2 regions of the Kitasatospora sp. NPDC023120 genome follow, and region 2 is predicted to be linked to the other one. Evidence: riboswitches for the same ligand, from Rfam matches in the RefSeq annotation. Region 2 holds a riboswitch; the other holds the start of a gene.
The links. A riboswitch is a leader RNA that binds a small molecule or an ion and turns the genes downstream of it on or off. The one in region 2 is predicted to bind thiamine pyrophosphate.

Region 1 (7,303 bases), on a different contig from region 2:
TGCAGGAAGTACTGGTTGATCGCGGTGAGCTCGGCGGTGAGCTGCTCGTTGAGGAACTCGATGACCTCGGGATCGCCCTGCATGGCGGTGCCTCCTGCGCTCGTCCTGGGGTGGGGCCTGCGCTGGGCATCCTGGCACCGCGACGGGAAGGAATTCCAGTAAGTTCACACTCACTAGGACATGTGTCGGAATATCCGATTTGGGGGGAATCGGGTCAGTGGGTGATCGACCTTTGGCCCGTACGGGCGGGGCGTGAACCCTGGCCAAGGGGCGCGCGTCGGCGCCCGTCCGCCGTCTGTCACCATGGATCCATGGGTCAGTCCAAACACGAACAGCTTCCGCCGTCTGACCCGAGGCTCCCTCCGGGCCAGCGCGCACAGCGCGGCTGGCCCGCTCTGCACTACGGTCCGGTGCCCCGCTTCAAGCCGCTGACCTGGGACCTCCAGGTGTTCGGCGCCACCGCCTCGGCGGAGAAGCACAGCTGGGACTTCGAGGCCTTCAACGCCCTGCCGCGCACCACCGTCGTCGCCGACATGCACTGCGTCACCAAGTTCTCCGTCCTCGGCAACGTCTGGACGGGCGTGTCGGCCGCCGCCGTGCTCGACCTGGTGCCCCCGGCGCCCGGCGTCACCCATGTGATGGTCTGGGCCGAGTACGGCTACAGCGCCAACCTGCGGCTGGCCGACTTCGCCGACCCGCGCACCCTGCTCGCCACCCACCGCAACGGCGAGGCGCTGACCGCCGAGCACGGCTTCCCGGTCCGGCTGGTCGTGCCGCAGCTGTACGCCTGGAAGGGCCCCAAGTGGGTCCGCGCGGTGGAGTACATGCGGGCCGACCGGCGCGGCTTCTGGGAGGAGCGCGGCTACCACAACCTCGCCGACCCCTGGCGCGAGCAGCGCTACTCCTACCAGGAGGAGCCGGGCGAGGGCCCGCTGCGCTGAGCCCGGCCGAGAGCCGTCAGCACCGAGACCCGTCAGCACCGAGAGCCGTCGGAACCGAATGCCGTCAGCGCCGAGAGCCGTCAGAACAGCGAGAACCTGACCGTCACCGCGCTGCGCTGCGGCCGCCGCTCGCCCGCCGCCGGGGACTGGCCGTTCACCTTGACCGCGCCGAACACGTCCCAGCCGCTGGTCTGCATGGTGAAGCCCGCGGCCTGCAGCGCCTTCTGCGCCTCGTCCTTGGTCAGCCCGGTGACGTTCGGGACCGGCACCATGCCCTTGCTGACCACCAGCGACACCGCGGCGTTCTCCTGCAGCTGCTGCCCGGCCGCCGGCGAGCTGCTGATCACCGAGCCCTCCGGGACACCGTCGTCGTAGGTCTCGGTCACGCTGCCCCTGGTCAGCTGGGCGCCGGCCAGGGCCGCGGCGGCGTCGGCGGCGCTCTTGCCGACGACGTCCGGCACCGCGATCCGCTTGGGGCCCTTGGAGACGGTGACGGTGATGTTGTCGCTCCGGCGGGCGCGTGCGCCCACCCCGGGGTCGGTGGAGATCACCTGCCCGGACGGGACGGACTCGCTGAACGCCTCCACGAACCTGCCGTGCAGGCCCTCCTTGTCCAGGATCCGCTGCGCCTCGGCCCGGTCCTTGCCGAGCACCCCGGGCACCGAGCCGTACAGCCCCTCGGAGAGCCCGTAGGTGGCGCCTCCGACCGCCAGCACCAGCGCGGTCAGCGCGGCGGCCCAGATCAGCGCCTTGCGGGGGACCCGGCGCAGCAGCCCGGGTCGGCGCTCGCGCACCGGGGCCGGCTCGTCGTACGGGCGTGGCTCGGTGAGCAGCTGGTCCATCAGCTCCGGAGGGACGTCCAGCACGCTGGTGCGCTCCGTCGGCGGTGTGTCGGCGGGGCGCGCCGGCGGCTGGATCACCGAGGTCGGCTCGCTGGTCGGGTAGCGCGGGCTGGGCCGGGCGGAGGCCGGCGGCTCGGCGTCCAGCTCGGCCGGGGTCAGGGTGCGGCGGACGCGCTGGAGGCCGGCGAGCAGCTCGACCGCGTCGTACGGGCGGGCGTCGGCGACCCGGGCGCAGGCGCCCGCCACTATGGCGTCCAGCTCGGGCCCGACCGCGGGGGCGACCAGGGAGGGGGCGGGGACGTCCTCGTGCAGGTGCTTGTACATGACCTGGACGGGGTTGTCGCCGGTGTGCGGGCGGCGGCCGGTGAGCATCTCGTACAGCAGGATGCCGGCCGCGTAGACGTCGACCCGCTGGTCGGTGGGGGCGTCCGGGAGGATCTGCTCGGGGGCCAGGTAGGAGACGGTGCCGAGGACCGTGCCCCCGGTGGCGGTGCTGGTCGAGGTGGGCGCGCCGTCGGCGCTGCCGAGCACCCGGACCAGGCCGAAGTCGGCGACCTTGACCAGGCCGCCCTCGGTGATCAGCACGTTCTCCGGCTTGACGTCGCGGTGCACCAGCCCGGCCCGGTGGGCGGCACCGAGGGCGGCGAGCACCGGCTCCAGGACGTCCAGCGCGGCCCGGACGGAGAGCGCGCCGCGGTCGCGCAGCAGGTCGCGCAGGGTGCGGCCGGGCACGTACTCCATGGCGAGGAAAACGTTTCCGCCGTCCGCGCCCTGATCGAAGACGTTGACCACATTGGGGTGGGTGAGCTTGGCGACCGCCTTGGCCTCGCGGATGAAGCGGGCGGTGAAGCCCTCGTCCCCGGCCAGCGCGGGGTGCATCACCTTGAGAGCGACCACCCGGTCCAGCCGGGTGTCGGTGCCCTTGTAGACGGTGGACATCCCGCCGGTGGCGATGCGCTGCTCGACCCGGTACCGGTTGTCGAGCAGGGTGCCGATCAGCGGGTCGTGCAATGCCATGTCCACCCGCGCGAGTCTAGTGGCGGGGCGGGCGGCCGGACCCGGGGGACACCGCCCCAGGGCCCAGCTGTGCCCGGCTTGTGACACGCCTCAGAACGCCGGGCGTTCCCGGGTGTCGAGGTCGGCCCGGCCGGCCATCGCGGAGGAGGCCTCGGCGTGGAAGCGGCGCGGGATGCGGCCGGCCCGGTGGGCGAGCCGACCCGCCTCGGCGGCGTGCCGCATCGCTTCGGCCATCAGCACCGGGTCCTGAGCGCGGGTCACCGCGGAGGCGAGCATCACCGCGGAGCAGCCCAGCTCCATCGCCAGCGCGACGTCGGATGCGGTGCCGGCGCCCGCGTCCAGGATCACCGGGACGCCCGCGCTCTCCACGATCAGCTGGAAGTTGTGCGGGTTGCGGATGCCGAGGCCGGAGCCGATCGGCGAGCCCAGCGGCATGATCGCGGCGCAGCCGACGTCCTCCAGCTTGCGGGCCAGCACCGGGTCGTCGTTGGTGTACGGCAGGACGGTGAAGCCGTCGTCGACCAGGGTCTCGGCGGCGTCCAACAGTTCGATCGGGTCCGGCAGCAGGGTCCGCTCGTCGGCGATCACCTCCAGCTTCACCCAGTCGGTGCCGAGCGCCTCGCGGGCCAGCCGGGCCGTCAGCACGGCCTCGCCGGCGGTGAAGCAGCCGGCCGTGTTGGGCAGGACGCGGATGCCGTTGCGAGTCAGCACGTCCAGGACGGAGCCCTGGGTGTTCGCGGCGACCCGGCGCATCGCGACGGTGGTCAGCTCGGTGCCGGAGGCGAGCAGCGCGCGCTCCAGGACCTCCAGGCTCGGCGCGCCGCCGGTGCCCATGATCAGCCGGGAGGAGAAGGTCGTCCCGGCGATGGTCAGCAGGTCGTCGGCCATCTCAGCCTCCCTGGACGGCGGTGAGGATCTCGACCCGGTCACCCGGGTGCAGCGGCGTCTCGGACCACGAACTGCGGGGCACCACGGCCTCGTTGAGCGCGGCAGCGACACCGGTGTTGGCCCGGCTGACGGTGGCCACCACCTCGGCGAGGGTCGTCGTGGCGGGCACCGCGCGGGGCTCGCCGTTGACCGTCAGCGCGACCTCGGTCGGGGCGGTGTCGGTCGGGGCGGTGTCGGTGGGCGCGGTGCCGGTGGGCGTGGTGCCGGTCGGGGCGGTCTCGGTCATGCCAGGGCCTTCGTGGTGGGGCGAGCGGGGTCGGGGGAGAACCGGGTCGGGGTGAACGGCCGCGCCAGTTCCGGGAGTTCGCCGGTGGCCAGGTACTCGGAGACCAGGTCGGCGGTCACCGGGGTGAGCAGGACGCCGTTGCGGTAGTGCCCGGTGGCGGCGACCAGCCCCGGCAGTGCGGTCGGGCCGAGCAACGGTGCGTTGTCGGGCGAGCCGGGGCGCAGCCCGGCCGAGGTCTCCACCAGCGGGAGTTCGGTGATCCCCGGGACCAACTCGTGGGCGTCGCGCAGGAGTTCGTACACCCCGCCGGCGGTGACCGTGGTGTCGTAGCCCTGCTCCTCGGTGGTCGCGCCGATGACCAGCTCGCCGTTCTCCCGCGGCACCAGGTAGATGTGCTGACCGCGCACCACCGCGCGGACGTTGCGGGAGAGGAACGGCCGGTAGGCGTCGGGGATCCGGAGGCGCAGCACCTGCCCCTTCACCGGGCGGATCGCGGGCAGCACGCCCTCGGGCAGTCCGGCCAGCCGGTGGCTGTGCGGGCCCGCGGCGAGGACGACCCGCTCGGCGGTCAGGGTCTCGTGGGTGCTCAGCCGGGCGCCGACCGCGCGACCGCCCTCGACCAGCAGCTCCACCGCCTCGGCGCGGTGGATCAGGACCGCGGCGCTTTCGCAGGCGGAGAGCAGCGCGTCGAGCATCCGGCGGCCGTCCACCTGGTGGTCGTCCGCGACGTGCAGGCCGCCGCGCACCCCGGGGGCGAGCATCGGCTCCAGCTTGCGGGCCTCCCGGCCGGTCAGCCAGGTCGAGTCCAGGCCCAGTCGCAGGTGGAGCGCGTGCAGTTCGCGCAGTTCCTCGCGGTCGTCGGAGTCCAGCGCGACGGCGACCGTGCCGCACCGGCGGTAGCCGGTGTCCTGGCCGCCGCTCGCTTCCGTCAGCTCGGCGGCGAAGTCCGCGTACCGCTCGCTGGAGGCCATGCCGAGGTGCAGCAGCGGCTCCTCGCCGTACTGGAGCTCGGTGACCGGGGCGAGCATCCCGGCCGCGACCTGGGCCGCCCCGCCGCCGGGGGACGGGTCGACCACGACGGTCCGCAGCCCGCGCTGCGCCGCCCGCCAGGCGACGGCGAGGCCGATGATGCCCCCGCCGATCACCAGGACGTCGGCGCGGGCGCCTGATGGCAAGCGTGTCAAAGCTGCTCTTCTCCCTTCGCCGGTATGACCCGGATCAGGTTCGGACGGTCGCAGGCCGTGCCAGCCCGCCTCTCAGCCCGGTTCGCCGGGCTCCCGTGATGGTGTCCCCACCATAACGCCGGGGTGCGGCCCGGCCGAAGGCCCGTACGAAGGGTGGACGGCCCCGGGGTGGCGGCGTGGCGCTGAGTACAGTGACGGGCGTGGCAGAGCTGAACGGAACGGATCGGGTGGTCGTCGTCGGGGCCGGGCTGGCCGGGGCGCAGTGCGCCCTGAAGCTGCGGCAGGGCGGGTGGCGGGGGCGGATCACGCTGGTCGGCGAGGAGCCGCACGCGCCGTACGACCGGCCGCCGCTTTCCAAGGACGTCCTGCTCGGCAAAAGCGACAGCACCACCCTGGACATCGACTACGCGCACCTGGGCATCGAGGTCCTCACCGGCCGCCGCGCCACCGGCCTCACCCCCGGCGTGCTGCACACCGACGGCGGTGACCTCCCGTACGGCTCGCTGGTGATCGCCACCGGTGCCGTCCCGCGCGCCCTGCCCGGTGCCGAGCGGGCGCACCTGCTGCACACCCTGGACGACGCGCTGGCGCTGCGCGCGCTGCTGCGCCCCGGTCTGCGGCTGGTGCTGGTCGGCGCGGGCTGGATCGGTGCCGAGGTGTCCACCGCGGCGCGGGCGGCGGGCTGCGAGGTGACCGTGGTCGAGGCGGGTCCGGCGCCGCTGCCCGGTGCGCTGCCGACCGCGATCGGCTCGGCGATGGCCGCCTGGTACGCCGAGGCCGGGGTGGAGCTGCGCTGCGGGGTCGGGGTGGCGGCCGTCGAGCCCGGGGCGGTGCTGCTGGCGGACGGCTCGCACCTGCCCGCCGACGAGGTGGTGGTCGGCATCGGCGCCCGGCCCGCGACCGGGTGGCTGGCCGGCTCCGGCGTCGAGCTGGACGGGACCGGGGCCGTCGTGGTGGACGCGCACCTGCGGACCGGCGTGCCCGGCGTCTTCGCGGCCGGCGACTGCGTCAGCTACCCGTCGGCCCGGGCCGGTGCCCGGCTGGCCGTCCAGCACTGGGACCACGCGCTGCAGTCCGGCGAGGCGGTGGCCGCCGCCGTCCTCGGCGTGGACGCGCCGCCGTACGACCCGGTGCCGTACTTCTGGTCGGAGCAGTTCGGGCGGATGGTCCAGTACGCGGGCCGGCACGCCGAGGGCGACGAGCCGCTGTGGCGCGGCAGCCCGCAGGACGCCTCGTGGGCGGTGCTCTGGCTGCGCGACGGGGTGCCGAGCGCGCTGCTGACCGTGGACCGGCCGCGCGACCTCACCCAGGGGCGGAAGCTGATCGAGCGCGGTACGGCGCTGGACCCGGCCCGCGCGGGGGACCCGGCGGTGCCGCTGAAGTCGGCCGTGGCGTAGTCGCGACCCGGGGGCGTGTGTGCGCGGTGGGGCACCGAGGTGGCAGTCTGGTGCCGTGAGTGAGATCGATGCCAAGACCGAAGCCCTGGTCCCCGAGTGGCTCTACCTGCCCGACATCTCCGAGCGGTGGGGTGTGCTGGTCACCGAGGTCCGCAACATGGTCAAGAAGGGTGACCTGATCGCGGTCCGCCGCGGTCCCAACAAGTCGCTGCAGGTCCCGGCGGCCTTCATCGACGAGACCGGCCCGGTGAAGCACCTGGTCGGCCTGCTGACCGTGCTGCGCGACAGCGGGTTCAGCGACGACGAGATCATCGAGTGGATGTTCACCGAGGACCCGTCGCTGCCCGGAACCCCGGTGCAGGCGCTGTGGGAGAACCGCGCGACCGAGGTCAAGCGCCGCGCCCAGGCCATGGCCCTGTGATGACGGACCTCCGGACGAGGCTGGCCGACGCCCGCCTCTACCTGTGCACCGACGCGCGACGCGAGCAGGGCGACCTCGCCGAGTTCCTCGACGCGGCGCTGGCGGGCGGCGTGGACATCGTCCAGCTGCGCGACAAGGGGTTGGAGGCCAAGCAGGAGCTGGCGGCCCTGGAGGTCTTCGCCGACGCCTGCCGTCGCCACGGCAAGCTGCTGTCCGTCAACGACCGCGCCGACGTCGCCCACGCGGCCCGGCCGGACGTGCTGCACCTCGGCCAGGACGACCTGCCGGTGTCGGCCGCCCGGGCGATCCTCGGCGAGGACGTCCTGA
Region 2 (7,303 bases):
TTCCTGGACGGTGCCGAGCACCCCGTCCATCGAGCCGCGGTGCACGATCGTCGCCGCCTGCTCGATCGCCGGCAGGTCGAGCAGCTCGAAGTCGTGCCCGTCGGGGCGGACCGACCGTGCGATCGGGACGGCGACCAGGATCAGCACCGAGCCGTCGCCCTCCGGCGCGTCCTCGTACCGGGCGACGGACGGGCCGGTCGCCTCGATCCCGGCCGCGGTCAGCCGCCGGCACAGCTCGGTGAACAGCGGGCCGATCACCGGTGTGATGTCCTCCGGCTCGTAACTCGCGGCCACACCGGTCAGTTGGGCCACCCGGACGGGCGGCACCGGCTTCACCACGACATCGTGCGCGGACATGGTCCCCTCGCTCTCGATCGTCCGGAGCCTCGCCTCCACCCGGGCCAGCCGCAGCTCGTCCGCCGCGATCGCTTCGGCGAGTTGGGCCCGCCGCAGCCGCAGCATCCCGCGCAGTTCGGCGGTGTCCACCTCGTCGTCCAGGACGGCCCGTACCTGCTGCAGCGTGAAGCCGAGCTCCTTGAGCGCGATCACCCGGTTGAGCCGGGCGAGTTGGGCCGCCTCGTAGGAGCGGTAGCCGCTGACCGGGTCCACCCGGGCGGGCCGCAGCAGGCCGATCGCGTCGTAGTGGCGCAGCATCCGCACCGACACCCGGCCGTGGCTGGCGAAGTCTCCGATGTTCAACATGGTGGCTCCACTCGACCGCCTCCCACGGTGTCAGGGTCAACCCCGGCCGCCGAACCACCCCGGGAAGCACCGAGGGCGGGTGCCGATGGGTTCTCGGCACCCGCCCTGAGCAGGTGGTTCTCCTACCAGCGGAGAGCGTGGGATTCGAACCCACGGTGACGGGTCACGCCACGACAGTTTTCAAGACTGTTCCCTTAGGCCGCTCGGGCAGCTCTCCAGGCGGAGGTCAGCCTAACGGGTCCGGCGGGGTTCGGTGCACACGGTTTCGCGGCGTCGCCGGTCAGCGGGCGGGGGTCACTGGTCGCCCTCGCGCTGGCCGAGGGTGACCTTGGTGGTGAACTGCTGGCCGTTGCGGGTGTACTCGACGTCGACGGTCTCGCCGGGCTTGTGCGTCCAGATCCGGCTGACCAGGGCGGGGCCGTTGTCGATCGGCACGCCGCCGAGCTTGGTGATGACGTCGCCCGGCTTGAGGCCGGCCTTGTCGGCGGCGCCGCCGGGGGTGACGGCCGGCTGGCCCTGGATGTCGCGGGTCTGGATCTGCGCGCCGTCGCCCTTGTAGTCGTCGTTGCGCAGCACGTCGAGCTTGGCGTAGACCGGCTTGCCGGTCTTGATCAGGGTGTCCGCGACCCACTTGGCCTGGTTGATCGGGATGGCGAAGCCGAGGCCGATGCTGCCGGCCCGGCCGTTGGCGGCGGCGTTGGACTGGATCGCCGAGTTGATGCCGACCACCGCGCCGCCGGAGTCGAGCAGCGGACCGCCGGAGTTGCCGGGGTTGATCGAGGCGTCGGTCTGCAGGGCGTTCATGTACGAGGCCTGCGAGCCGGTCTCGTCGCCGGAGGCGACCGGGCGGTCCTTGGCGCTGATGATGCCGCTGGTGACGGTGGACTCCAGACCGTACGGCGCGCCGATCGCGACGGTGGCGTCGCCGACGTTGACCTTGTCGGAGTCGGCCAGCGGCAGCGGGGTCAGCTTGCTCTTCGGCGGGTTGTCGATCTTGACCACGGCGACGTCGTAGCCCTCGGCGTGGCCCAGCACCGAGGCGTTGTACGAGGTGCCGTCGGCGAACTTGACGGTCAGTTTGCCGCCGTTGAGGGTCGGCGCGACCACGTGGTTGTTGGTGAGGATGTGGCCCTCGGTGTCGAAGACGAACCCGGTGCCGGTGCCCGACTCGCCGTTGCCCTGCGCCTTGATGGTCACGACGCTGGGCAGCGCCTTCTGCGCGATGGCGGCGATCGACCCCGGGGCGGGCTCGTTCTTCTGGGTGTCGCTGGCCTGGACGGTGGTGCTGCGGTGGTCGTCCGCGGAGGTGCTGCTGCCGTTGCGGTCGGCCACGGCCACGCCGAGCGCGCCGCCCGCGACACCGGCGACCAACGCGACGGCCGCGATCAGGGCGACCAGTGCGCCGCGCTTCTTGCGCGGGCCGCCGCCGTGCGGGCCGCCGGGGTACTCGGCCGGGTAGCCGAGCGGGCCGCCGGGACCACCGGGGAAGCCCGCGCCGCCGGAGGTGGCGTCGTGGGTCGGGCCCCAGCCGCCGAGCGGCTGGCCGGCACCGAACGGGTGGTGGGCGTGCGCGGCGGGGGCACCGGGGGTGATCTGGGTACCGGGGGCGGGCGTGGCGGTGCCGTACGCGTCGTGCGCGCCGGCGGCGGGCACGCCGTGGGTCGGGGTGGCGTACGGGTTGCCGGTCGGCGGCAGCGCCGGGGCCGCGGGCGCGGCGGCCTGGGCGGGCGGCAGGACCGGCGGCGGCGCGTCGACGTAGCCGGTGGCCGGGTCGACCACGGGCTCCTCGGCGACGGGAACGACGGGAGCGACGGGGGCAGCGGGAGCCGCAGGCGCCTCCGGCGCGGCCGGGGCCTCCGGCGCGGCGGGGACCTTGGTGAAGGCGACGGTCGGCTTGTGCCCGCCGTCCGCCGGAGCCGCGTCGGCCGGGGTGCCGTCCACCGCGCCGTCCACCGCGGGCGCCGCCTCCGGCTCCGGGACCCGACGGAACGCCATGGTCGGCTTGTGCCCGCCCTGAGCGGGGCCTTCGGAAGCGGACTCGGCCGCCCCCTGGCCGGCGGGCTGCTCCCCCTGCGGCCCGGCGGGCCCAACCTCGCGCTCGGTGCTCACGGACGACCTCCATAGCTGGCAGAACCAAGGACCATAGTTTTTCGCACTGTCGATTCGATTGCCGTAAGGACCCCTCTGAAGAACTCATAAGAATCCTTAGCCGGCGCCGACGGCCGAGGGCTCCCTCCCCCGCCGGGCATCCCGCGATGCGGACCGCGCACGCCCTGGCCTTGGAGTTCGCCCCGGTGCCGGTTACCCTGTCGCTCCAAACTGACACGCGGGAGCTTGGACCCACCAGGCTGAGAGTGCGCATGTCGACCGTACGCCACGCGAGCGAGGCGGAACGGTCGAGGGGGCGCTGACCGCCGGAACCTGTCCGGGTAATGCCGGCGTAGGGAGTATCGGCCATGCCGTCTGCTTCGCCATCCTCTTCTCCGGGTGCGCCCGAGTCCAAGGATCTCCCCGGGTCGCCCGCGGCCACTGCTGTCCTGGAGCGCCCCGCGCACGTCGAGGCCCCGCTGGTCCTGGACACCGAGCCGCCGCGCACGCTGCGCTTCCGGGACCACTTCGCGCTCTGGATGAACCTGGGCGTCAGCCTGATCGGCTTCTCCACCGCCGCGACCGTGCTCGGCGCCCCCGGCAGCGAGCTGTCGCTGGCGGCCGCGGTGACCGCGATCGCGGTCGGTACGGCGGTCGGCACCGCGATGCTCGGTGTCGCCGCGCTGATCGGCGCCCGGACCGGCGCCCCCGCGATGGCCAGCCTGCGCGGGCTGTTCGGCACCCGGCTGTCGTACCTGCCGACGGTGCTGAACATCGTGCAGTGCATCGGCTGGGGCGTGTTCGAGCTGCTGACGATCTCGGCGAGCGCCCAGACCGTCGCCCACACCACCGGCTACCGCTGGCTGTTCGTGCTGCTCGCGGGCGCGCTGACCACCGCGCTGACCATCTGGCCGCTGGGCTCGATCGCGGTGCTGCGCCGCTTCGTGGCCGGGGCGGTCGCCGTCGCGATGGTGTACTTCACCGTCCAGCTGGGCCGCCAGGGCGTGCCGGACCCGGGCGCCGGCAACTGGCACGGCTTCCTGGGCGCGACCGACGCGATGATCGCGGTGTCGGTCTCCTTCGTCCCGCTGGCCGCCGACTACACCCGGCACTCGCGCACCCCGCGCTCGGCGTTCTGGGGCAGCTTCTCCGGCTACACGATCGCCCAGGTCTGGTGCTACGTGCTCGGGCTGATGGCGCTGCTGCAGTCCGACGGCGACCCGAACCGGATCTTCGACTCCTTCCTCGGCGTCTGGGCCGGCTGGCTGTTCCTGCTGGTGCTGGTGCTGCGCGAGACGGACCAGTCCTTCGCCAACGTGTACTCGACCGCGATGTCGGTGCAGAACCTGCTGCCGAAGGTGGACCGCCGGGTGCTGAGCGGCGGGATCGGCGCGCTGACCACCGTGCTGGCGCTGCAGATCGACCAGTTCACCGACACCTACTACAACTTCCTCGGCCTGATCGGCTCGGTGTTCGTGCCGCTGCTGGCGGTGCTGGCGGTGGACTTCTTCCTCGGCGCCGGGCGCCGCGGCTGGGACCTCTCGGCGGACGCGCCGTCCCGCTGGACGATGCTGCTGCCGTGGGGGCTGGGCTTCGCCGTGTACCAGTTCATCGCGCCGACCAAGGTGGCCGGCTGGTGGACGGACTTCTGGACCTCCGCCCAGGAGGCCCTGCACTTCACCCCGCAGGAGTGGACCTCCGCCTCGCTGTTCGCCTTCCTGGTGCCGGCCCTGGCCACCTGGGCGCTCACCCCGCTCACCCGCCGCACCGCCCGCTGAGACCGGCCACCGCGGACGCGCCCCGGGCCCGTCCGCGGTGGGCCGCTGCCGGAGACGGCCCCACAGGTTGGGGCCGTCGTCGCCTCCGCGTCACCTGCGCCGCCTATCGTTGGCCCCGTGACCAGCCCAGACCTGTCCTCGGCGGCGGCGCGCACCGCGCCGCCCGTCCAGGTGATCGCCCACCGCGGTTCCTCCCACGCCCTGCCCGAACACACCCTCGCGGCCTACCGGCGCGCGCTCGACGAGGGCGCGGACGCGCTGGAGTGCGACGTCCGCGTGACGGCCGACGGCCACCTGGTCTGCGTGCACGACCGGCGGATCGGTCGGGTCTCCAACGGCCGGGGCACCGTCTCGGCGATGACGCTCGGCGAGCTGGAGGCGTACGACTTCGGCGCCTGGAAGACCGGCCGCCCCAGCACCGACCCCGAGCTGCGCGGCGTGCTGCGACTGGACCGCCTGCTGGAGCTGGTGGTGGACTGCGGCCGCCCGGTGGACCTGGCGATCGAGACCAAGCACCCGGTGCGCTTCCGCGGCCTGGTGGAGGCCGAGCTGCTGCGGACGCTGGAGCGGTACAAGATCGGCGCGGCCCGGGAGGGCGACCGCCCGTCCGCCCGGATCATGAGCTTCTCCTCGATCGCGCTGAACCGGGTGGCAGCGACCGCACCGGAGTACCGGCGGGTGTTCCTGTTCGAGCGGACGCTGCCGCTGCTCGGCAAGCTCCGCGAGGGCGCGCCGCTGCCGGGCGGTGCGCGGATCGCCGGTCCCGGCATCGACCTGGTGCGGGCCCGCCCGCAGCTGGTGACCCGGCTGCGCGAGCTGGGGCACGAGGTACACGTGTGGACCGTGGACGAACCGGCCGACGTCGAACTCTGCCTGGAACTCGGAGTGTCCGCGATCATCACCAACCGGCCCGCCGAGGTTCTGGCGCAGCTCGGGCGGTGATCCGCCGACGCACCGACGGCCGGAGCGGCGCGCACTGATCACTCTGGTCGGCAGTCAAACCTTCCTCACGCGATATCGCCGGAATTCCGTGCGACAGAGGGTGAGCGCGGAATGACCTCGGGTCGACGGTCCGTCGCACTGCCCGAAATGGGCGCGAGCGATCGTCCGGTGCTCGTTTCCGGCGCATTACCAAGGGGCATCTCTCCCTCGGCATACGCTGAAGGAGGTCCGGGGGTGGCGTTGATGGTGGCGCGTGAAGTGCCGACTTCATCGACCATGGCAGTGCCGCACGGCCCATCAAGTGTCGGGGTCGCGCGGCGCCGACTGCGTCGAGATCTGGGCGACCGGCAGATACCGGAACCGGTCATCGATGATGCCGTACTGATCCTTTCCGAACTGTTGAGCAATGCGTGTCGGTACGCCCGTCCGCTCGGCCCGCTGCCGGCACTCGGCCGCAGCGCCCGGGCCGAGATGCTCGGGCAGGTGCTGGTCGGCGTCCCGTCCGGGGCGCATCCCGCGCGGGACGGCCGGGAGCCGGGCGAGGGCGTGCAGGAGCCGGGCGGCGGTGTGCTGGTCCGCTGGCAGATGCACACCGACGGCGTGCTGACCCTGGAGGTCACCGACGGCGGCGCGACCACTCGGCCGCTGCCCGCCAGTCCCTCGCTGACCTCGCGCGGCGGCCGCGGCCTGAGCATCGTCGACCAGCTCGCCAGCGACTGGGGCGTGCGCGACGCGCCCGGCGAGGTGACGGTCTGGGCGGCGCTGCCCGCCCGCGCCCGGCACGCCCGGCGCACCGGGGGCGACGCCCGGAGCGCCTAGCCTGCCCCGGCACGGCGCCCGTCCCGGCGCGTCCGCCCGCCCCGGCGCGTCCGCGTGCGCCGGGGTAGCGCGGGTGCCGCGAGAACGTCAGTAGGCTTCCCGGGACACAGGACCACCGTTCCCGGGAGAGCCGCACCATGGGCAAGAAGGCCGCCAAGAAGGCGCCGCAGCGTCAGTCCACCCCCGCCGTCACGGGCGAGATCCCCGTGGTCGGGGCCCGCGAGGACTGCCCCTGCGGCTCGGGCCGCCGCTACAAGGCCTGCCACGGCCGGGAGGCCTCGCACGCGGTGCAGGAGCTGGTGCACCGCCCGTTCGAGGGCCTGCCGGGCGAGGCCGACTGGGTGGCGCTGCGCGAGCTGGTGCCCGCCGCCACGGTGCCGCTGACGCTGGCCGCCGGGGTGGCCGAGGGCGCCGAGGGCGAGGTCCCGTCGGTGACGCTGGCCACCGTGCTGCCGCTGGCCTGGCCGGCCCTGCGCCGCCAGGACGGCTCGATCCTGCTCGGCCTGCAGACCCAGTCCGCCTCCGGTGACCTCAGCCGCGACCTCGCGGACGCCCTCGAGCTGGCCCTGGCCACCGAGCCGGGCACCCCGGTGCCGGCCCGCCGGACCGTCCCGGGCGGACGCCGCCTGCAGGACCTGCTGGACGCCACCGCCGCGTTCACGCCCACCGTGCACACCGGCTTCGAGTTCTGGCTGGAGGACGCCGAGACCGCCACCGGCGAGGTCGCCGCCTCCCTGGAGCGCGCCAACGCCTCGGCCATCCCGACCGAGAAGCTGGGCAGCGTCGACGCCGCCTACTGGTGCGGCACCCCGGACAAGAACCACCTGCGCTGGGTGATGACCGTGCCCGAGGAGAAGCTGCTGGACGCGCTGGCCCGGCTGAACGCCGCCGGCGAGGCCTCGCTCGGCGCGGACACCCGCCTGGTCGGCTCGTTCCGCGCGCACGGCCTGACCGTCCCGGTGTGGGACCTGCCG

Region 1: another riboswitch for thiamine pyrophosphate. It lies ahead of thiO (glycine oxidase ThiO); the one in region 2 lies ahead of ACZ3TI_RS10990 (purine-cytosine permease family protein).

The regions. Positions count from the first base shown of each region.
Region 1 is NZ_JBVHHY010000003.1:443,320-450,622, forward strand. It holds gene bfr (bacterioferritin) at 1-83, opposite strand, end outside; gene ACZ3TI_RS06950 (sulfite oxidase-like oxidoreductase) at 312-941, shown strand; gene pknB (Stk1 family PASTA domain-containing Ser/Thr kinase) at 1,022-2,800, opposite strand; gene ACZ3TI_RS06960 (thiazole synthase) at 2,891-3,688, opposite strand; gene thiS (sulfur carrier protein ThiS) at 3,690-3,974, opposite strand; gene thiO (glycine oxidase ThiO) at 3,971-5,149, opposite strand; TPP riboswitch at 5,153-5,265, opposite strand; gene ACZ3TI_RS06975 (NAD(P)/FAD-dependent oxidoreductase) at 5,350-6,555, shown strand; gene ACZ3TI_RS06980 (Rv2175c family DNA-binding protein) at 6,611-6,976, shown strand; gene thiE (thiamine phosphate synthase) at 6,976-7,303, shown strand, end outside.
Region 2 is NZ_JBVHHY010000006.1:118,709-126,011, forward strand. It holds gene ACZ3TI_RS10975 (MerR family transcriptional regulator) at 1-702, opposite strand, end outside; tRNA gene ACZ3TI_RS10980 (tRNA-Ser) at 832-919, opposite strand; gene ACZ3TI_RS10985 (S1C family serine protease) at 997-2,811, opposite strand; TPP riboswitch at 3,019-3,166, shown strand; gene ACZ3TI_RS10990 (purine-cytosine permease family protein) at 3,159-4,568, shown strand; gene ACZ3TI_RS10995 (glycerophosphodiester phosphodiesterase family protein) at 4,686-5,510, shown strand; gene ACZ3TI_RS11000 (ATP-binding protein) at 5,754-6,329, shown strand; gene ACZ3TI_RS11005 (DUF5926 family protein) at 6,467-7,303, shown strand, end outside.